3 regions of the Pseudomonas sp. MPC6 genome follow, and region 3 is predicted to be linked to each of the others. Evidence: riboswitches for the same ligand, from Rfam matches in the RefSeq annotation. Region 3 holds a riboswitch; each other region holds the start of a gene.

Region 1 (5,444 bases), 1.2 Mb from region 3:
AAGAGGCGGCCACCGATAAAGAACTGGCCAGCTTCGCCAATGGCAAGTCGTATCAGCTTCCAGTACTGGCCGACAGCATCCTCGAACGCGGCATGTCCCTGATCGGCACCCGTTACCGTTTCGGTGGCACCTCCGAAGCCGGGTTCGATTGCAGCGGTTTTATCGGTTATCTGTTTCGGGAAGAGGCCGGTATGAACCTGCCGCGCTCCACCCGCGAAATGATCAACGTGGACGCCCCGCTGGTGACTCGCAGCGATCTGAAGCCTGGCGACCTGTTGTTCTTCGCCACCAACGGTCGTCGTGGGCGCGTCAGTCACGCCGGGATCTACCTGGGCGACAACCAGTTCATCCATTCCAGCAGCCGCCGCAGCGGCGGTGTCCGGATCGACAGCCTGGGCGACAGCTACTGGAGCAAGACCTTCATCGAAGCCAAGCGCGCACTCGCGATGGCGCCAACGACAGGTCCGGCGATCGTCACGGCTCGCAAGTAAGCGGACAATTTGTAGGGTGAACTTAAAGTCTTACTTGAAGTTTGCCACGCAGCAGCTAAAATCCTGATCTAATATTGATGGCAAACCGCCTGCGTCCTGCGCAGGCGGTTTTCTTTTCTGCCCTGTCGGTGGAAAAAGCCGCAGCCAGATCAGGATGTTCTGCCTATGACGATGTCGGCCCGCCTCGCAATCATGTGCTTCGCCGCGCTGCTCAGCGCCTGCGCCAGCCGCCCACCGCCGCCACCGGCACCGGTGATTCGCGCGCCGCTGGTTTTCGGTCCCTCCCAAGCCTTTTCTCCCGCCGCCGAAGACGTACTGTTTCGTGCGCTCGGCCTCGTCGGCACACCTTATCGGTGGGGCGGCAATACGCCGGATTCAGGGTTTGATTGCAGCGGGCTGATCGGCTACGTCTACCGTGATGTTGCCGGTATTTCCTTGCCGCGCACCACCCGCGAGATGATCGGCATGCAGGCGGCGAGTGTCGGCAAGGAAGGCCTGCAAACCGGCGACCTGTTGTTCTTCGCCACCAATGGCGGTTCCCAGGTCAGCCACGCCGGGATCTATGTCGGCGAAGGTCGCTTCGTCCATGCACCGGCCACGGGCGGTACGGTGAAGCTCGACAGCCTGTCCAAGACTTATTGGCAGAAAGCCTACCTGAGCGCCAAGCGTGTGCTGCAACCCGAGCATCTGGCCCATAACCCATAGATTGCAGGGCCCTGGTGATGACCGCTCGCACGCTCAATCTCGATGATTCCCTGTATCAATACCTGCTCGACGTCTCCCTGAGGGAGACGCCGCTGCTCAAGCGCTTGCGCGACGAAACCCAGGCCCTGCCCATGGCGCGCTGGCAGGTGGCGCCGGAGCAGGGGCAGTTTCTCGCGTTGCTGGTGAAGCTCACCGGCGCCAGGCGTGTGCTGGAAGTGGGCACCTTCACCGGGTACAGCGCCTTGTGCATGGCGGCGGCGTTGCCGGACGACGGTTCGCTGATCTGCTGTGATATTCCAGGCGACTACAACGCTACCGCGCGCCGTTACTGGCAGGAAGCGGGTCTGGCGGGGCGGATTGACCTGCGGTTGGCGCCGGCGTTGGAAACCCTGGCCGGGCTGGATCAACCAGGGCAGTTCGACCTGATTTTCATCGATGCCGACAAGGCCAATTACCCGAGTTATCTGGAGCATGCGCTGCGTTTGCTGCGGGTCGGTGGTCTGGCGGTGTTCGATAACACCCTGTGGAGCGGGCGGGTGCTTGAGGGCAACCCGGAAAGCGCAGACACCCGGGCCATCCAGGCGCTCAATCTGGCCTTGAAGGATGATGTGCGGGTGGACCTGTCGTTGTTGCCGTTGGGGGATGGGTTAACGCTCTGCCGTAAACGCTAGGCAGGTGATTTATGGGTGGCTGTGATGGCCTCTTCGCGAGCAAGCCCGCTCCCACACTTGATCTGCGGCGAACACAAAAATGTGAACGCCTGAGGTTAGGTGTGGGAGCGGGCTTGCTCGCGAAGGAGCCGGCACAGTCGCCGACATTTATTTAGCAGCCGTCGACACCCGCCACACCTTGTTCCCCACATCATCCGCCACCAGCAAATCGCCCTGCCGGTCGATCACTACCCCCACCGGACGGCCCATGGCTTTTTCGTCGTCGCTGAGGAACCCGGTGAGCACATCAACCGGTTGCCCCACCGGTTTGCCCGCGCTGAATGGTACGAAAATCACTTTGTAGCCACTGTGCGGGTCGCGGTTCCACGAGCCGTGCTGGCCGATGAATGCGCCCTCCTTGAACTGCGCCGGCAGGCTGTTGCCTTCAGCAAAGGTCAGGCCCAGCGATGCCGTGTGCGGGCCCACTGCGTAGTCCGGCGCAATGGCCTTGGCCACCAGGTCCGGATTCTGCGGGGTCACGCGCACATCGACATGTTGTCCGTAATAGCTGTAGGGCCAGCCGTAGAACCCGCCGTCCTTCACCGAAGTGATGTAGTCCGGTACCAGGTCGCTGCCGATTTCGTCGCGCTCATTGACGGCCGTCCACAGCGCGCCGCTCTGGGGCTCCCAGGCCAGGCCGTTGGGATTGCGGATCCCTGAAGCGAAGATCCGATGGTTGCCGGTGGCGCGATCCACTTCCCAGATCGCCGCGCGACCTTCTTCCTGGTCCATGCCGTTTTCCGCGACATTGCTGTTGGAACCCACTGTCACATACAGCTTGCTCCCGTCCTTGCTGGCGATGACGTTTTTGGTCCAGTGATGATTGAGTGTGCCGCCCGGCAGATCGACCACTTTGATCGGAGGCGACTTGATCGCCGTCTCGCCAGTTTCATAGTGGAAACGCAGCAAGCGGTCCGTATCGGCCACGTACAGGTCAGTGCCGACCAGGGTCATGCCGAACGGCGAATTGAGGTTTTCCAGAAACACCGTACGGGTCTCGGCGATGCCATCGTGGTCCTTGTCCCGCAGCAGCGTGATGCGGTTCGGGCTCGGTACGGCTGCACCGGCACGGCCCATGACTTTCTTCATTACCCAGCCTTTGACACCTTTGCCGTCATCGGGTTTGGGTGGCGCATTGGTCTCGGCGACCAGCACGTCGCCGTTGGGCAATACATACAGCCAGCGCGGGTGATCGAGGCCTTCGGCGAAGGCGGCGACCTGGGTTCCCGTCGCCGCGACGGGTTTTGCACCGTCCGGCCAGCCGATCGCCGGGGCGATGTTCACCGTCGGGATCAGGGTCTTGTTCGGTTCTGGCAACTTGGGCGACGGTCCGGTGCCGTCCATGACTTGCAGGCTGGAGGTTTCACCACAGGCGGCGAGCCCTCCGGCGAGCGCGATGACGATAACGAGCTGGGGCTTGCGCATGCTGATCTTCCCTAAGGACGCGTTGATACAATCATAGAGAAGCCGGGAGGCGCGATGGTTCAACCGGTCAGTCGCAGGGCGCTTTCTCAATTGACGCTCCACCCCCAACCCTCTAACCTTCGCGGCTTGTTTCAGGTGCTCTGTGGCCATGGCCGACGGAGTGAAACAGGGAAGTCGGTGAGTGATGGTCTTCGAACGCTGAAGCCTCATGATCCCGACGCTGCCCCCGCAACGGTAAATGAGTGAAGACTGCGCCTTGAGCCACTGTGTCGAACGCCGACATGGGAAGGCGCGCAGTCAGGCCAGCGCCGCTCATGAGCCCGGAGACCGGCCTGATTCATCCAGCGGCATCACGGTGGGCGATGCCAGGCTTTTTGCCGTCTATTCTTGTGCCTGCCCGCCGTTATCCAGCCTCAACGGAGAGCTCCCCATGACTGATACCCCCGATCGTGATGAACGTCACCTGGCGCGCATGCTGCGCAAAAAAGCCGTGATCGATGAACGCATCGCCAATTCCCCGAACGAATGCGGCCTGCTGCTGGTGCTGACCGGCAACGGCAAAGGCAAGAGCAGTTCGGCCTTTGGCATGCTCGCCAGATCCCTGGGCCATGGCATGCAGTGTGGCGTGGTGCAGTTCATCAAGGGCCGCAACAGCACCGGCGAAGAACTGTTCTTCCGCCGCTTCCCGGAGCAGGTGCGGTTTCATGTGATGGGCGAGGGCTTCACCTGGGAGACCCAGGATCGTCAGCGCGATATCGCGGCCGCCGAAGCCGCCTGGGCAGTGTCCCGCGAACTGCTGAGCGATCCGTCCATCGGCCTGGTGGTGCTGGATGAGTTGAACATCGCGCTCAAGCACGGTTATCTCGACCTCGATCAGGTGCTCGGCGACTTGCAGGCGCGTCCGCCGATGCAGCATGTGGTGGTCACCGGTCGTGGCGCCAAACCGGAAATGATCGAGCTGGCCGACACCGTCACCGAAATGGGCGTGATCAAGCACGCGTTCCAGGCCGGGATCAAAGCGCAAAAAGGCGTCGAATTGTGAGTCAACCACGTCATTGCCCGGCGGTCCTGATTGCCGCGCCGGCCTCCGGTCAGGGCAAGACCACCGTCACTGCCGCGCTGGCCCGGTTGCACCGCAATCAGGGGCGCAAGGTGCGGGTCTTCAAGTGCGGTCCGGACTTCCTCGACCCGATGATTCTCGAGCGCGCCAGCGGTGCGCCGGTGTATCAACTGGACATGTGGATGGTCGGCGAGCAGGAAAGTCGTCGACTGTTGTGGGAAGCCGCAGCTGTTGCCGACCTGATCCTGATCGAAGGGGTCATGGGGCTGTTCGACGGTACGCCGTCCAGCGCCGACCTGGCGCGACACTTCGGGGTACCGGTGCTGGGTGTGATCGATGGCACTGCCATGGCGCAGACCTTTGGCGCCCTGGCCCTGGGGCTGGCGCGCTATCAGCCGGACTTGCCGTTTGCCGGAGTGTTGGCCAACCGCGTGGGCACATTGCGCCATGCGCAATTGCTCGAGGGCAGCCTGACTGAAGGCTTGCGCTGGTATGGCGCCTTGTCCAGGGAAACCGGGATCGAACTGCCGAGCCGTCACCTGGGGCTGGTCCAGGCCAGCGAGTTGAACGATCTTGATCTGCGCCTCGACGCCGCGGCCGATGCCCTGGCCAGCAGTTGCGAGGTGGCGTTGCCGCCGGCCGTGGCATTCGCCGCCCCCGATGTGATCGTTGCCGAGCCATTGCTGGCTGGCGTGCGGATCGCCGTGGCCCGTGACGAAGCCTTTGCCTTCACCTACGGCGCGAGCCTGGATCTGCTGCGCGCCATGGGCGCCGAGTTGCTGTTTTTCTCGCCGATCCGTGATGCCCGATTGCCGGACGCAGACAGTCTGTACCTGCCGGGCGGTTATCCGGAATTGCACCATGTGGCGCTGTCACAGAACACCTCGATGCTCGACGCGATTCGCGCTCACCATGGGGCGGGCAAACCGTTGTTGGCCGAGTGTGGCGGGATGTTGTATCTGCTGGATTCGTTGACCGATGTCGAGGGCACTCGAGCTGAACTGGTCGGTTTGCTGGCCGGGGATGCGGTGATGCAGAAGCGTCTGGCGGCGT
Region 2 (5,444 bases), 1.4 Mb from region 3:
CTGCTGCAACTGGATGCCGAGTACCAGACCAGGGAACAGCGCGCCGCACCGGGCTATCAATTGCTTGGCGGCACCCGCCTGCCACACCACGCCTCGCCGAAAAAACTGCTGGCCCATCAGAGCGGCTCGAAACCCGTCACCACTGATGCGCTGAACCTCAACGGCAACTTCGAATATCGCTTCAGCGACACCTGGAAAGGCAATGTCAGCGCCTCGCGCAGCCGGGTGGTGATCGATGACTACAGCTCGTTCGCCTGGGGTTGCTACGGTTCCGCCAGTTGCGCCAGCGCCGCGGTGCCCAACTACTTCAGCCCCGAGGGCGACTACGACATCTACGACTTCCGCAGCCCTGACGATACCCGCCGCAATGACGAGGTACAGGCTGCCTTCACTGGCGACTTCGACACCGGTGGCCTTGGTCATGAACTGAGCGTAGGCACCAGCGCGTTTCGCCGCGTGGTGGATAAACGCGACACCATCAACGTGATGATCGGCAGCGCCAATATCGATAGCGAACCAGCAGATTTTCCGCGCTACGACGGTCCGCTCAACGACGCCTATCGACGCCTTGACAGCCGCCAGTACGGGCTGTTCTTCAATGACCGGATCAGCTTCAACGAACAATGGCAGACCGTGCTCGGCGGGCGTGAAGTGCGCCTGGATGAAGAGACCTTCGACAGCCAGGGCGAGACCACCCGGCATACCCAACGCTATGTGTTCCTGCCCCAGGCCGCGATGATCTACAAGCCGCTGCACAACCTGGCGCTGTACACCCGCTACAGCAAGGGCTTGTCCCTGGGTGGCGAAGCGGCCTGGTTCACCACCAACGCCTTTGAAATCCTCGTGCCAACCGTGTCCCGGCAAATCGAGGCGGGCATCAAGTACGACTGGCAGCGCATCAGCCTGGCCGCGGCGCTGTTCCAGATCCGCCAGGCGTACCAGTACTCCCGGCCCAATGACGACGGCACCTTCACCTTCACCCAGCAGGGCGAACAGAAGAACACCGGCCTGGAACTCTCGGCCAATGGCTGGGCCAGCCAGCGCCTGCAGATCGCCGCCAGTGTCGCGGCGATCCGCGCCCGGGTCAGCGACAGCGGCACGCCGGCCTATGAAGGGCATCAGGCAATCAATGTGCCGACGCTGCGCGCCAGCTTCCAGGGCGACTACGCCCTGCCCGGGATCGATGGCCTGGCCCTGCTCGGCGGGATGCAATACAGCGCCAGCAAATACGCCAATCGCCAGGGCGGGGTAGAGACCGGGGCCTACGCCATTTTCAATCTCGGCAGCCGCTACAGCACCCGCATCGACGGTTACGACACGGTGTTCCGCCTGACCGTGGACAACCTGTTCGACAAGCGCTACTGGCGTGACGCCGGCGAATACCTGGGCGACGGCTACCTGTTCCAGGGTGCGCCGCTGACGGCCCGGTTGAGCGCCTCGATCAACTTCTGATGGTTGCGCCACGAAAAAATACTGGACCGTTGATCGCCATGATCGACTACCATGCCGGCCGCCGGTTTCCACATGGGATTAATAGGGAATCCGAGATGCCCGACACGGCATCAATCGGAACTGCCCCCGCAACTGTAGGTGCTGAGCCTGCTCCTGAACTGCCACTGGGATCACTCCCGGGAAGGCTGGAGCCAGGCGATGACGCATCAGTCAGGAGACCTGCCGGCCAAGCAAATCACTAACCGGCGGGGTGTCCGGGAAGGACATCCTTGCGCCGTGCGTCACCTCCGGTGAGTGCTACGTCCGTGCTTTAACGGCAGCGTTCGATGATGTGTTTCCAGGCCGTGCCCCTGCTCCGAGTACGGTCAACTGGAGATTGCGTCATGCTGCTGTCACGCCTTGCCACCCTCGTCACCGCCCTGGGTCTGTCCACCCTCGCGCATGCGGCCCCGACCCACTATCCCCTGACGGTCGAGAACTGCGGCAGCAAGCTGACCTTCGAGCAGGCGCCGAGCCGCGCCGTGACCATCGGCCAGGCCGGCACCGAAATGCTCTACGCCATGGGGCTTGGCCCCACGCTGGTCGGCACCTCGCTGTGGTTCAACGATGTGCTGGCCACGTACAAGACCGAGAACGACCGGATCCAACGCCTGGCCGATAACGAGCCGAGTTTCGAGTCGGTGATCGGCAAACGCCCGCAACTGGTGGCCGTGGAACTGGAGTGGATGGTCGGCCCGAAAGGCGTGGTCGGTACCCGCGAGCAGTTTCACGAGCTGCAGATCCCGACCTACCTGATGCCCTCCGACTGCGAAGCCAAGGACAATCTGGTCGGCGCCGACGGCACACGCCTGGAGGCGTTTCGCATCGACAGCATTTACAAGAGCATCAGCCAATTGGCCGAGATCTTCGATGTGCAGGAACGTGGCCGGCAGTTGAACGACGAACTCAAGGCCAGCCTGGCGAAGTCTGTCGCCACGGTGCGGAACAAGGACCTGAAGCACACCAGTGCGCTGTTCTGGTTCTCCAGTGCCAGTCTGGATATCGACCCTTATGTCGCCGGCCACAAGGGCATTCCCGACTTCATGCTCAATACCTTGGGCGTGCGCAACGTGGTGCAATCCAACGAAGAATGGCCGACCGTCGGCTGGGAAACCATCGCCAAGGCCAACCCGACTTTCCTGGTCATCGCCCGCATGGATCGCCGTCGTTTCCCCGCTGACGACCATCTGCAGAAACTGGCATTCCTGCGCAGCGACCCGGTGACCCGCAACATGGACGCGGTGAAAAACAACCGCATCATCATCCTGGACGCCATGGCCATGCAGGCCAGCGTCAGAATGTTCGACGGTCTTGAAACCCTGGCAACGGCCATCAACGGCTATGACTTGCCAAAATGACCAGGACGTTGATTCGCACATTCCTGGCCGCCGTGACCCTGCTGCTGGCCGTCATTGCCGGTGTGGCCATCGGTGAAACGCCCATCGCCCCGGGTGTGGTGGTCCAGGTGCTGGCCAATAAACTGTGGGCTGCCGGTCATGTCCTCGACCCGATCGACGAAGGCATCGTCTGGAATTATCGCCTGACCCGCGCGCTGGTGGCGGCGGCCTGCGGTGCGGGCCTGGCCACTTGCGGGGTGGTCCTGCAATCGCTGTTGCGCAATCCGTTGGCCGATCCTTACCTGCTGGGTATCTCCGCCGGCGCCTCGACGGGCGCGGTGCTGGTGGCGTTGCTGGGGCTGGGGGCGGGCCTGATTTCGCTGTCGGTCGGGGCGTTTGCCGGGGCTGTGGCCGCCTTCGCCCTGGTGGTATTGCTGGCCCGTGCCAGCGGCTCACCCGGCGGCACCGGGCAAATCATCCTCGCGGGGATTGCCGGTTCGCAGCTATTCAATGCGCTCACGGCGTTCCTGATCACCAAGTCGGCCAGTTCCGAGCAGGCCCGGGGCATCATGTTCTGGTTGCTGGGCAATCTCAGCGGGGTGCGCTGGCCGTCGGTGTGGCTGGCCGTCCCGGTGGCAGTGGCCGGTCTCGCCGTTTGCCTGTGGCATCGGCGGGCGCTGGACGCCTTCACCTTTGGTGCCGACTCCGCCGCTTCGCTCGGCATCCCGGTACGCCGGGTGCAATTGCTGCTGATCAGCTGCGCCGCCCTGGTGACGGCCGTGATGGTCTCGATTGTCGGCTCCATCGGTTTCGTCGGGCTAGTCATTCCCCATGCCGTGCGACTGCTGCTGGGCACCCGCCATGCGCGCCTGCTGCCGGCCAGTGCGCTGGGGGGTGCGCTGTTTCTGATCGCCGCCGATGTCCTGTCCCGGACATTGATCAAAGGCCAGGTGATCCCGGTCGGGGTCATCACGGCATTGGTCGGCGCGCCGGTGTTCGCGTTGATCCTGATCGGCAGGAGGAATGCCCGATGAATGCCGCCACCCCTGTTATCGGCGATTGTGTGCTGAGCTGTTCCAGCCTCGGCTTCCAGGTCCGCGACGCCGAGTTGCTGCACGATATCCACCTGGACATCCGCCGAGGCGAAACCCTGGGCATCGTCGGGCCCAACGGTTCGGGGAAATCCACGCTGCTCAAACTGCTGGCCGGCGTGCGTGTGCCGAGCCGGGGCGACATTCACCTCAACGGCCAGCGCCTCAAGACGCTGGCGCGGCGAACCGTTGCGCAAACCCTGGCGGTGGTCGAGCAACAGGCCGACACGCTGGATGCCATCAACGTGTTTGATGCCGTCGCCCTGGGCCGGACGCCGTGGCTGTCGGCCTTGAGTCCGTGGTCGCACGAGGACGCTGCCATTGTCCAGCAGGCGCTGTGCGACGTCGATGCGGCACACCTGACAAACCGCACCTGGCACAGCCTGTCCGGCGGTGAACGCCAGCGTGTGCACATCGCTCGCGCCCTGGCCCAACGCCCGCAGATTCTGTTGCTGGACGAACCGACCAACCACCTGGATATCCAGCACCAGCTCGCCATCCTGAACGTGGTGCAGGCGCTGCCGGTGACGACATTGATCGCCCTGCATGACCTGAATCAGGCACTCACTTGTGATCGCCTGGCAGTACTGGAACGAGGGCGACTGGTGGCCCTCGGCAAGCCGCTGGAGGTGCTGACCCCGCAGCGCTTGCAGGAGACGTTTGGCGTGCACGCGCATTACCTGATCGACCCTGTCGACGGTGCGCGGGTTTTGCGGTTTCGTTCTGTTTGACCTTGTCGGCGATGCTCGCCATTCAAGGGCGGGCATAGGCACTCGACTTCTCCCAGTGATACCGCCGCTTCTATCGCGATTCAGTATTACTGCGGCTGATGATGCTGGTCCGTAGAGAGCTCGCCATCATTTCCAGGTTGAATGGGGGTTGTCCAACTGTAATAAACCACCCACGTGCCAGTCTGCATCAGTCGGATCGACGCGCATGATCCCAAGCTGTTAGAGCCATATGCTGCCCAACACACGATTACGATATCCAGCCAAGCTGGTTCACCTTGCATGAGCACCGAGGTCTCTCCCAGCCTTATTTCGATAATTACCCACACCCAGTATCGAGAGGCCAAGCCTGTCAATTGCATGGAAAAAAAACACCATTTAAATATCACGCAATATGGTAGCACTAGTTAATAACAAACAAATATAGTTGAACCACAGGACAATTCTTACAGACCTTCAGGATAAGTATTACATTTATTTAGGAACCACACTTCAACTCTGCAGGTCGCTTCTGATAATTTCATAAACTCTTGACGAACTTACTCGCCTCGCACTAGGTTTGTGGTGCCAGCGCTTGAAAAAAAATGACACATCACCGAGACGAATACTTAGCTTCAGTGAGCTTATCGATGGGCATCACGACAATCTAAAGCCAATCACTAACAGACGCTCCTAATACCAAACAATCAGGACATCAAATGGATATTGTTGAATTTTCTGAATTTAAACTGAAACAGAACGGTCGTCACGAAGGCGTAACGCGACGGTTAGATGACTCTGGGTATTGTTTAGTCGTG
Region 3 (5,444 bases):
CGACGCCCTTGCCCGGCAGCCATTCAAGGTTGCCGTGCTTGCCGACATGTATCACGCCGTGGGCGCCATAGGTGTTGCGCAGCCAGAAATAGAACGCGAGATAGCCATGCGGCGGCACCAGGTCCGGGTCATGGTAGACCGCGCTCGGATCGACCTGATAGCCCCGGGCCGGTTGAATGCCGACGAAGGTCAGGCCGAAGCGCAAACCGGCAATCATCATCCGCCCGCCGCGGAACATCGGATCGCTTTCGGGGCCGCCCCAGCGTTCCAGCACGGCCTGACGGTTGGCTTCGGGGAGCGCGTCGAACATCAGACGGTAGTCGTTCAGTGCCAGGCTTTGATGGCACGGTCGCTGGTCGAGGGTGTCGAGGTCGTTGCTGACGCCGCCGAGCAACTGCTGGATCAACGCGGTGCCGCTGTCTGGCAGTTCGGCCGGTAGCGGATAACCTTCTTTATGCAGCGCACGCAGGATGTTCAGCGCGGCGGCAGGTGTGTCGAGGCCGACCCCATTGCCGATGCGACCGTCGCGGGTCGGGTAGTTGGCCAGGATCAGCGCGATGCGTTTCTCGCCATTGGGTACCCGTGCCAGATCAATCCAGCGCCGCGCCAGTTCGGCGACGAAATCCATGCGTTCCGGTTGCGGTCGATAACACACCACGTCCGACTGACTGCGCTCGCTGCGCCAGGCCAGGTCCTTGAAACTGATCGGCCGGCTGATGATCCGTCCGTCCAGCTCCGGCAGCGCGATGTGCATCGCCAGGTCACGCGGACCGAGGCCCTGCTCGCTGGCGCGCCAGCCGGGTTCGTTGTCTTGGGCGCAAATGGCCTGAATCACTGGAATGTTGCGGCGAAACGGCCGCAACTGCGGCGCTTCGGGGCTGGACTGGGCGAAACCGGTGGTGTTGAGAATCACCCCGGCAGCCACCTCATCCAGCAGGTCCTCGACCACGGCCAGGCAGCCGGGCTCTTTCAGACTGGCGACCGCAATCGGCAACGGGTTAAGCCCCGCCGCCTGCAGGCGCTGGCAGAACACATCGATGAACGCGGTGTTCGCCGCCTGCAGATGCGAGCGGTAAAACAGCACGGCCGCTACCGGTTGATCGGCCTGCCAGTCGGCTTGCCAATCCTGCAGCGCGGCGGGGCTTTGGCGTGGATGGTAGATCGCGGTGCGCGCAAGGGTCTGCGGCTCGGCCCAGGCGTAGTCGCGATCCAGCCAACGAGTGGCGAGACAGCGAAACAGATCGAGGGCATTGGCCATGCCACCCTGCCGCAGGTAATGCCAGAGTCGGTCGCGGTCTTGCGCAACCACAGTGCTCAGGTCGCTGAGTTCCGGGTCCGGACGGTCATCGCCCGGCACCAGGATCAGCTGCACACCGCGCCCCGACAACTCCACCAGCCGCTCGACGCCGTAACGCCAATAGGCGATGCCACCGTGCAGGGACAGCAGAATGACCTTGGCGTGACGCAGGACCTGGTCGACATACAGGTCGACCGAGGCATGATTCTGCACCTGCATCGGGTTGGCCAGGCGCACGCTCGGGTAATCGTCCGGCAACTGCTGCGCCGCTTCGGCGAGCAGCGCCAGGCTGGAGTCGCCGCTGCACAGGATCACCAGCTCGGCGGGGGTCTGTCCAAGGTCGGCGATATTGTCATCCGACACGAAACCGCCGGGCTGGGTCCTGAGCAGGTGCATGGCTTAGACGCTGAGTGCGGCGCGCAATTGCGCTTCGAGCAGCGTCGCGTCCAGTTCCTGGCCGATCAACACCAGGCGCGTGGTGCGCACTTCATCGGCGCCCCACCGACGGTCGAAATGCTTGTCGAAGCGCGTGCCCACGCCCTGGATCAGCAGGCGCATCGGCTTGCCCGGGATCGCGGCGAACCCTTTGACTCGCAGGATGCCGTGCTGGACCACCAGTTGGGTCAAGGCATCCAGCAGCAGGCTTTCGTCGGCTTGCGGCAGTTCGATGGAGATCGAATCGAAGGCGTCGTGGTCGTGATCGTCCTCGCCTTCATGGTGATGATCATGATGGCTGTGACGACTGTCGATGTGCGCTTCGGAACCGACACCGAGGCCGATCAGTACGTCCAGCGGCAGGCGGCCGCTGCTGGCTTCGATGACTTTCACCGCGGGCGGCAGTTCTTCGGCGACTTCCAGGCGCACACGGGCCAGGTCTTCAGGGCTGATCAGGTCGGCCTTGTTGAGGATCACCAGGTCGGCGCTGGCCAGTTGGTCGGCGAACAGTTCGTGCAGCGGCGATTCGTGGTCCAGGTTCGGGTCGAGTTTGCGCTGGGCGTCGACCTGGTCCGGGAATGCGGCGAAGGTGCCGGCGGCGACGGCCGGGCTGTCGACCACGGTGATCACCGCGTCAACGGTGCAGGCGCTGCGGATTTCCGGCCACTGGAAGGCTTGCACCAGGGGTTTTGGCAGGGCCAGGCCCGAGGTTTCGATGAGGATGTGGTCGAGGTCGCCGCGACGGGCCACCAGTTCACGCATCACCGGGAAGAATTCTTCCTGGACGGTGCAGCACAGGCAGCCGTTGGCCAGCTCGTAGACGCGGCCGTTGGCTTCTTCCTCGGTGCAGCCGATGGCGCACTGCTTGAGGATTTCGCCATCGATGCCCAGCTCGCCGAACTCGTTGACGATCACCGCGATGCGACGGCCCTGGGCGTTGTCGAGCATGTGCCGCAGCAAGGTGGTCTTGCCCGAACCGAGGAAGCCGGTAACGATGGTGACGGGAAGTTTGGCCAGTGTTTTCATCGGATGCCCTTTGGCAAGGTGGCGGGCATACGGGACGACAATCGCTGCGACGGATGCGCGCGCGGAAGAGTTCGCCACCGGATCACCCCGCCCGGTTGTAGTGAGAATCTGTGTCGAGGCAGGTCTCCTGGCTGACGGTGTGCCAGTCGTTGGACTGGCGTTTGCTGCGCCTTCCCGCGAACCCGTTGCACAGGGTTTGCAGTGGCGTGGCAGCGAACATCACCGTTCACAGTTGCGGGGGCAGCCGCGGCATCGACCGCGTTCCCTTCTTAGCTTCGGCAAATGCCGAAGAACCTCGAATGCGCAAGGCTACGCATGGTGTGGGGGCGGGTCAATGTCTTGTGGTCAGCCGTCAGGACGCCTTCGCGGGCAAGTCGGATCGCCGCACCGCTCTCTCCTACAAGAGCGCCGCCGACCTGCAGGCGCGAGGCTCGCCCGCGAATGGAGCGCCTCGGTATCAAGTGAGAACCCTTGCCAATTGACGCCCAACCCCCGCCCATGCTCTCCTACACGCCTTGTTACGGGTGCCCTTCACAGGGTGAAACGGGAAACCGGTGAATCATGTGCTTTACTCAAGGCCATGTCAGTCCGGTGCTGCCCCCGCAACGGTAAGCGAGCGAAGCGTCAGATCCACTGTGCCAGCGTTCGGCATGGGAAGGTGATGCTTGCAGGTCACGGCGAAAGCCAAAGCCCCTCGTGAGCCCGGAGACCGGCCCGCAACACAAAGTGACCATTATGCTCACTGAATAACAAACCCGCGGTGGGCGGGCGCTGTTTGAACCTCTGCGTGCGCGACTCGCAGGGGTCTTCCATGCGCTCTATTCACCCACTGACAGACCAGAGGGAAGCGCCATGTCGATCATCAGCAGCACCGGCAGCAACACAGACAAGAGCACCGCCAGCAGCACCACGACCCTGACTCAACGCCTGACCGCCGCCGCCTGCGCGTCGATCCTCGGCGTGTGCCTGGTCTATTTTGCCGGTTTCTCGCACATCGAAGCGGTGCACAATGCCGCGCACGATACCCGTCACAGCGCCGCCTTCCCGTGCCATTGAGACCTGCCGACATGATCAAGCGTATCGCGCAAACCGCAGGTTTCACCGGGCTGCTGGCCGCCCTGTTGCTGACCCTGCTGCAAAGTTTCTGGGTGTCGCCGCTGATTCTGCAGGCCGAGACCTACGAAAAATCCGAGCCGGCGGCTGTTGAAGTGCATGAGCACGCCGCAGGTGCTGTCGCCGCTCACAGCCATGACGCCGAGGCCTGGGAGCCGGAAGACGGCTGGCAGCGCGTGCTGTCGACCACCGGTGGCAACCTGGTGGTCGCGGTCGGTTTCGCGTTGATGCTCGCCGGCCTCTACACCTTGCGCGCCCCGACCAACACCTCTCAAGGCCTGCTCTGGGGCCTGGCCGGCTATGCGACCTTCGTGCTCGCGCCGACCCTCGGCCTGCCGCCTGAACTGCCGGGAACTGTCGCGGCCGATCTGGCGCAGCGGCAGGTCTGGTGGATCGGCACTGCCGCCTCCACCGCAGCCGGCATCGCCCTGATCGTGTTCAGCCGTCACTGGCTGATGAAGGTCCTCGGCGTCGCCATCCTCGCCGTGCCCCACGTGATAGGCGCGCCACAACCGGAAGTGCACTCGATGCTCGCTCCGGAAGCGCTCGAGTCGCAGTTCAAAATCGCTTCGCAGCTGACCAACGTCGCGTTCTGGCTGGCCCTGGGCCTGATCAGCGCCTGGTTGTTCCGCCGCAAAAGCGCTGGCCAATACCACGCATGACGGATAACAGCACCTTGCCGACCCTGGTGGTCGGCCTGGGCTGCCAGCGCGGCTGCCCCGTCGGCACGTTGCGGGCATTGCTCGACCAGGCGCTGCAGGCTCATCGCATCGAGCTACACCAGGTCAAGGCACTAGCCAGCATCGACCTGAAGCGCGAAGAACCGGGCCTGATCGAACTGGCCGCACAGCTCGCGCTGCCGCTGATGTATTTCAGCAGCGAACAATTGGCCGGCTATCAACCGCAACTCAGCCACCGCTCGGACATCGCGTTCGAACGCACCGGCTGTTACGGCGTCGCGGAAAGTGCCGCCTTGGCCCTGGCCGAACACCTGGCCCAGGCGCCGGCGAAACTGCTGATTTCACGACAGAAATATGCCCAGGCCACCCTCGCGCTGGCTGGCGCTGCTTAAAATCCCCGATAATCCCCGCCTTCGATCATGAGCAATCTTCATCTGAAGCCTTGCCCAGGCCCTTTTTTCACAGGAACCGACAATGACTGTCTATTTCATTGGCGCAGGCCCCGGCGACCCGGAACTGATCACCGTCAAAGGCCAACGGCTGATCCGCAGCTGCCCGGTGATCATCTATGCCGGCTCCCTGGTGCCCGCCGCCGTACTCGAAGGTCATCAGGCCGAACGCCTGGTGAACAGCGCCGAACTGCACCTGGAACAGATCATCGAACTGTTCAAGTGCGCCCATGCCAAGGGCCAGGATGTGGCGCGGGTGCATTCCGGCGATCCGAGCCTGTATGGCGCCATTGGCGAACAGATCCGCTACCTGCGTGAACTCGACATTGCCTTTGAAATCATTCCCGGCGTGACCGCGACAGCGGCCTGTGCGGCCCTGCTGGGTGCGGAGTTGACCTTGCCGGATGTGTCACAGAGCGTGATTCTGACCCGCTACGCCGACAA

What was found. A riboswitch is a leader RNA that binds a small molecule or an ion and turns the genes downstream of it on or off. The one in region 3 is predicted to bind cobalamin.
Region 1: linked by a shared signal. The riboswitch ahead of cobO (cob(I)yrinic acid a,c-diamide adenosyltransferase) and the one ahead of cobW (cobalamin biosynthesis protein CobW) in region 3 are both predicted to bind cobalamin.
Region 2: linked by a shared signal. The riboswitch ahead of ELQ88_RS13985 (ABC transporter substrate-binding protein) and the one ahead of cobW (cobalamin biosynthesis protein CobW) in region 3 are both predicted to bind cobalamin.

Annotation. Positions count from the first base shown of each region.
Region 1 covers NZ_CP034783.1:5,060,914-5,066,357, reverse strand. The annotation lists gene ELQ88_RS25330 (NlpC/P60 family protein) at 1-491, shown strand, start outside; gene ELQ88_RS25325 (C40 family peptidase) at 657-1,196, shown strand; gene ELQ88_RS25320 (class I SAM-dependent methyltransferase) at 1,214-1,867, shown strand; gene ELQ88_RS25315 (sorbosone dehydrogenase family protein) at 2,015-3,331, opposite strand; cobalamin riboswitch at 3,448-3,682, shown strand; gene cobO (cob(I)yrinic acid a,c-diamide adenosyltransferase) at 3,762-4,373, shown strand; gene ELQ88_RS25305 (cobyrinate a,c-diamide synthase) at 4,370-5,444, shown strand, end outside.
Region 2 covers NZ_CP034783.1:2,541,828-2,547,271, reverse strand. The annotation lists gene ELQ88_RS13990 (TonB-dependent siderophore receptor) at 1-1,452, shown strand, start outside; cobalamin riboswitch at 1,498-1,694, shown strand; gene ELQ88_RS13985 (ABC transporter substrate-binding protein) at 1,836-2,849, shown strand; gene ELQ88_RS13980 (iron ABC transporter permease) at 2,846-3,862, shown strand; gene ELQ88_RS13975 (ABC transporter ATP-binding protein) at 3,859-4,650, shown strand; gene ELQ88_RS13970 (hypothetical protein) at 5,346-5,444, shown strand, end outside.
Region 3 covers NZ_CP034783.1:3,906,161-3,911,604, forward strand. The annotation lists gene cobN (cobaltochelatase subunit CobN) at 1-1,693, opposite strand, end outside; gene cobW (cobalamin biosynthesis protein CobW) at 1,697-2,758, opposite strand; cobalamin riboswitch at 2,858-3,071, opposite strand; cobalamin riboswitch at 3,264-3,491, shown strand; gene ELQ88_RS20050 (CbtB-domain containing protein) at 3,611-3,814, shown strand; gene ELQ88_RS20055 (CbtA family protein) at 3,826-4,533, shown strand; gene ELQ88_RS20060 (cobalamin biosynthesis protein) at 4,530-4,943, shown strand; gene cobM (precorrin-4 C(11)-methyltransferase) at 5,026-5,444, shown strand, end outside.